Regions from separate parts of the Halomonas sp. R57-5 genome, predicted to be linked through region 2. Evidence: predicted binding sites of a transcription regulator. Region 2 holds the regulator's gene; the other holds the start of a gene.

Region 1 (2,593 bases), 600 kb from region 2:
GAAGGCCTCAATGCTGGTCACGCCGCCGTCGCGGTTGGGTTTGCTGACTTGCCACACTTGGTCGATAGCGGTGTCATCAAGGTGCAGGGTGAACTGCTCGCCAAACAGGTTCAGCCAGCCGCGGGCGCGTTGCGGAGCGGGCAGTATGCCGGTACGGATCTGCACGCAGCCGGGACTGGCGACAAACAGCATCAACGGCAGAGCCCGATGGCTGGCCTGCTCAAGCACCGTTTCCAGTGAGTGCACAGGCAGCGCACGGGTAAAGCGACCCTCCATTAACTGGTTGGCCTCAATGCGCTCCAGGTGATGGCGCTGGAGGAGCGCAAAGAACTGGTGTACATCGCGCATCGCACCCCACTCACTAGCAAGGGAGGGGACTTCGGGGAGTGGGCGCTTGAGACGGGGCATGCTCTGGGTAAATGCCGGCGTGTCCCGCGTTCCCAAGGCTGCCAGTGCGCCCCAAGGGCGCGGCAGCGGGTTTTCCAGAGCAAAGCATTTATGCACGGCGCAGCCATGCTGGTTAAATATCTGCAGGCTCCAGCGCCACTGCGGCTCTTCTGCGTTGCTGGAAGGTAGAGGGTCGCGGATCAAGCAGGCCCAGTGCCAGTGGGTGTAGAGCAAACGTAGATCCAGGCCGCCGGGGTCGAGCAGCAGGCCAGTTTGCGGCCCGCCGCTGAGTTCAGGGTAATCGCCGGTCTGTTCCAGCACGGCCAGCCGGGAGCGGGTCAACGCCTTCACCCGCCCCAACTGGGGCAGGTAGGCGGCAAGCTCGTTGGGCGTGAGCGGCAGCGTCCATACATCGCGGCCCAAGCGAGCGGCTTGGAGTTCACCTTCACTGATCGCTAAGCGTTCGGCAATCTCAATGGCAGGAAGGCGTGGCTTAGCGGCGCGCGCCGCGTCAAGGGCTTCGATAATGGCGATCTGTTGGGAGGGAGRCATGACGCACCTCTTTTATGGTTCACTGGCTGGGTGCGATGGGCTACCTGGCTGGCTTTGCTGTATAAATCTTTAAATTAATCAGGGCCTGAAGTGTTAACAGCTTTAAGCGTTGAGGATTAGCTTGCCGCTTTTAGTGCGGCGCAACACATAGCGGCGCTGTTCATGGTGAATCACCAGTTGGCCTGAGCTACCAAGCAATTCTTTGCTATCTACTTCGCGGGGCGCTGAGGCCGATGTATCCCTCTGGGACGTATCCCCCTGGCGAGTGCCCTTATCGGCTAGCTGCATGAGAGGATAACTCCTGTGTTAATGATAACTATTAGCGTTAATTTAGCAGAGTTGCCGGTATCTCTCAATAGGATTTGGGGCGTCTAGCCCAGCGTTCTTCATCTAAATGCAGCCACGCCGTCATCGTGTTGTCATTTAGCTTCTTTAGTGTCTCCTAACGTTCAATCGTTGGCCTACAAACGATCAGGGGGAGACCATAATGAGTAAAGAGATCGAAGACCATCGCCTGTTTAACCACAGCGGCAACCAACCTTTTGCCGAAGTATTGGCGCGCCATGTGTCACGGCGTGACGTGATGCGCGGTGGTTTGAGCATGGCGGCTGCCTCAATGCTTAGCTTTGGCGGTGCTGCTCAAGCGCTTGCCTCAAGCGGCGCGCAAAAAACACCCCTGACGCTGGCGTTTGAGGCGATTCATGGGTCACTCACTGATGCTGTGGTGGTGCCGGAAGGTTACATGGCCCAAGTCTTGGTGCCCTGGGGAACGCCGTTAAGCGCTGGCGAAAGTTGGCAGTCTGACCAGCCAATGACCGCCGAGCGTCAAGCCTCTAGTGTGGGCATGCACCACGACGGTATGGCCGGTTTTGCCCTGGATGCTGACAATGCCTCGCGTCGTTTTGTGCTGGCACTCAACAACGAATATATCGACCAGGCAGCGCTATGGGCGCCTCAAGGCGGCCCCACCAATGCGGATGAGGGGCAGCGCCCGGCGGAGGAGTCGCGCACCGAAATCAATGCTCATGGCGTTACTATGGTTGAGGTTGAAAAAGACGCCAACGGCCACTGGGCGCATGTGTCGGGGTCGCGCTATAACCGCCGTTTGACAAGCGCAACGGTGATGGATTTGGCTGGGCCTGTGGCGAGCAGTGATTACGTCAAGACGCGCTTTTCCCCAGCAGGTGCTCAAACCCGCGGTACTAATAACAACTGTGGCAATGGGGTAACGCCCTGGGGCACCTATATTGCCTGCGAAGAGAACTGGCCAAACATCTTTGTTCATACTGGCGAGCGCTTCCAGGACGACGCGCGCATCGGCATTCCCACTGAACGCGGCCGCTATGCCTGGGAAACCTCGGCGGGGGACGCTTCAGAGCAGAACGATGAGTTTGCCCGCTTCGATATTACCCCCCGCGGCGAGCGCGCCGAGGATGACTACCGTAACGAAGCGCGTACCTTCGGCTATCAGGTAGAAGTCGATCCTTACAGCGATGCCCTTGCGGTTAAGCGTACGGCACTTGGGCGTTTCCGCCATGAAGGGTGCTGGTTAGGCAAGCTGGAAGCCGGTCAGCCAGTGGTTTACTACTCGGGGCACGATTCCCGCAACGAGTACGTATATAAATACGTCTCCGATGCCGCTTGGGATCCCGCC
Region 2 (2,633 bases):
GGATGAGATTCAATTTGCAGCTGTGCATCGTGACGCAATAGCACGTGCTTAACGATCGCCAAGCCTAAGCCTGTACCACCGGTCGCAGTGCTGCGCCCCTTATCGACTCGGTAAAAGCGTTCGGTTAAGCGGGGAATATGAACGGGATCAATCCCTTCACCATTGTCTTCAACATCTATATAGCCCCCGCCAGTAGCGCTAGCTTTCCAGCGCAGTGTGATTTGGCTGCCTGCTGGCGTGTAGCGCACCGCATTAAAGGCCAGATTAGAGACGGCGCTGCGAATTTCCTGTTCGCTACCTAACAGCCGCGCATCGCTTTCAAGCGCCACTGTGATGGTATGCCGCTGATGCGACAGGGCCAGCGCATCATCACAAACGCTTTGTAGTAAAGGCCCAAGTGGCAGCGGGTGATGATCTTTACCGCCCTGATCAATCTCCAGACGCGAAAGCAGCAATAAGTCATTGACCAAATTCTGCATCCGCTGGGTCTGTTCCTGCATTTGCTGGATACTACGACCTAATCGCGGCGGCAACTGATCGGCAATATCACTGTAGGTTTCCAAATAGCCGGAGAGCACGGTCAAAGGAGTGCGCAGCTCGTGGGAGACATTGGCAACAAAGTCGCGCCGCATCTGCTCAAGGCGATGCAAGCGGGTGATATCGCGCGCCATCACCAAGCGTTCATCGTCACCGTACAGGGTAATTTGATACTGCAGAATTCGCCGTTCATCAATCGGCGAGGTTAGCGTTAATGGCTCACTGTAGTTACGCGCATTAAAGTAACTGATAAAGCTTGGATCGCGCAGCAGATTGGTAATGTGCTGACCACGGTCATGGGCGGTTTGTAGCCCTAGCATGGCGGTGGCAGCGCTGTTCCACCACTCCAGATCACCGTGACGGTCAAGCATGACCACGCTGTCGCGCATCGCTTCAGACGACTCTTGAATACGCGCTAAGGTAGCGCGCAGACGGCTTTGGGTAATACGCTGGCTTTTTTGATAGCGGTATAAGCGGTCAAATAMCTCGCCCCACATTCCGCGAGCAGCAGGCGGCTCATCGTGTGGGTGAAGGGTGAGCCACTGGTAGAGCTCGCGCAACTGACGTAAATGGTAAAACAGGCATACCGCTAGCCCTGCCGAAAGCCCTAGCCCAGCCGAGCCCAATAGCCAACCTAAGCAAGTACCCAGCGTGGACAGCCACGCTATTCGCCACAGCTCACGACTCCATAAACGCACATTTACACCCGTGCAGAGAAACGGTAACCGGTACCCCGAACCGTTTGAATCAGGTTTTGATGCACGTCGCCCAGCGCTTTGCGCAAGCGGCGAATATGCACATCGACCGTGCGTTCTTCGACGTAGACGTTGCCGCCCCACACTTGGTCAAGCAGTTGGCTACGCGTGTAAGCGCGCTCTTGATGGGTCATAAAAAACTGCAGCAAACGGTACTCGGTAGGCCCCATTTCCAGCGCTTTGCCGTGGGCGCTGACCCGGTGGCTTACCGGATCAAGTAGCAGACCGTTAATCTCTATCGGGTCTTCAACCCCACGCGGGGTCGCACGGCGCAGCACCGCCTTTAACCGAGCCACCAATTCCCGGGGTGAAAAGGGCTTGGTGATATAGTCATCGGCACCGGCTTCAAGCCCTTGAATTTTATTATCCTCTTCGCCTTTAGCGGTGAGCATAATAATAGGAATTTCGGCGGTAGCTTCTTCACGCTTTAAGCGCCTTGCCAGCTCAATTCCGCTAGTGCCCGGCATCATCCAGTCCAGCAGCAGTAGATCGGGTTGGTGGTCAACCACCATAGCATGAGCATCTTGGGCATTATCCGCTTCGAGCACGCGATAGTCAGCCATTTCCAGCGCTACCGCGATCATCTCGCGAATCGACGCTTCATCATCGACAATCAGAACGGTCTTGGCGGTCATACCAGAGCCTCACGGTGTTCGAAAAAACTAGTTCAAAGAAAGCGAATTCAAAGAAAAACAGTTMAATGACATGTCAATGACGATAACACCATGACTTGATGACAGTTACATGMCAACCGCCGAGATTACCCAGTGATAGGCCACCAACTTAGCGCGATACCGGCAAAAATCAGTAGCCCCGACCAGTGATTATTGAGAAACGCCTGGAAGCAGGGATCCCGCTCCTGATAGCGAATTAAGCGCTGCTGATGCAGGAAAGTCGCCGCCATGGCCGCAAGCCCTAACCAGAAGAATCCACCTAAACCAACCCGCCAGCCTACCCAGGCCAACAACCCCAGAGTGGCTAACTGGAGCAGGCCGATAATCAAACGATCCGCGTTTCCAAACAGCACGGCCGTCGATTTAATGCCAATTTTTAAATCGTCGTCGCGATCGACCATGGCGTACTGGGTATCATAGGCCACTGTCCAGCACACATTAGCGCAGAATAGCAGCCATGCTTCCAGCGGCACGTGGCCAAGCACGGCGCCAAAAGCCATCGGAATTGCCCAGGAAAAAGCCGCGCCCAGCACCACCTGGGGAAAGTGGGTATAGCGCTTCATAAACGGATAAATAATCGCCAGCAGCACCCCGCCCAGCGAGAGCAGCACCGTAAACCAGTTGGTTAGTAGTACCAGAATAAACGCCGCGGCCACCAGGGCAATAA

Evidence for each region. The regulator PhoB, encoded in region 2, activates phosphate uptake and scavenging genes when phosphate is short. The targets are predictions, from matches to a motif close to TGTCATANNNNTGTCANA.
Region 1: HALO_RS02900 (PhoX family protein) is a predicted target of PhoB. The motif match lies at 1,346-1,363, and genes of this name have one in related genera.

What each region holds. Positions count from the first base shown of each region.
Region 1 covers NZ_LN813019.1:640,415-643,007, forward strand. Annotated here, with positions in the region: gene HALO_RS02890 (ChuX/HutX family heme-like substrate-binding protein) at 1-939, opposite strand, end outside; gene hemP (hemin uptake protein HemP) at 1,042-1,227, opposite strand; gene HALO_RS02900 (PhoX family protein) at 1,427-2,593, shown strand, end outside.
Region 2 covers NZ_LN813019.1:39,996-42,628, reverse strand. Annotated here, with positions in the region: gene phoR (phosphate regulon sensor histidine kinase PhoR) at 1-1,235, opposite strand, end outside; gene phoB (phosphate regulon transcriptional regulator PhoB) at 1,238-1,927, opposite strand; gene ubiA (4-hydroxybenzoate octaprenyltransferase) at 2,053-2,633, opposite strand, start outside.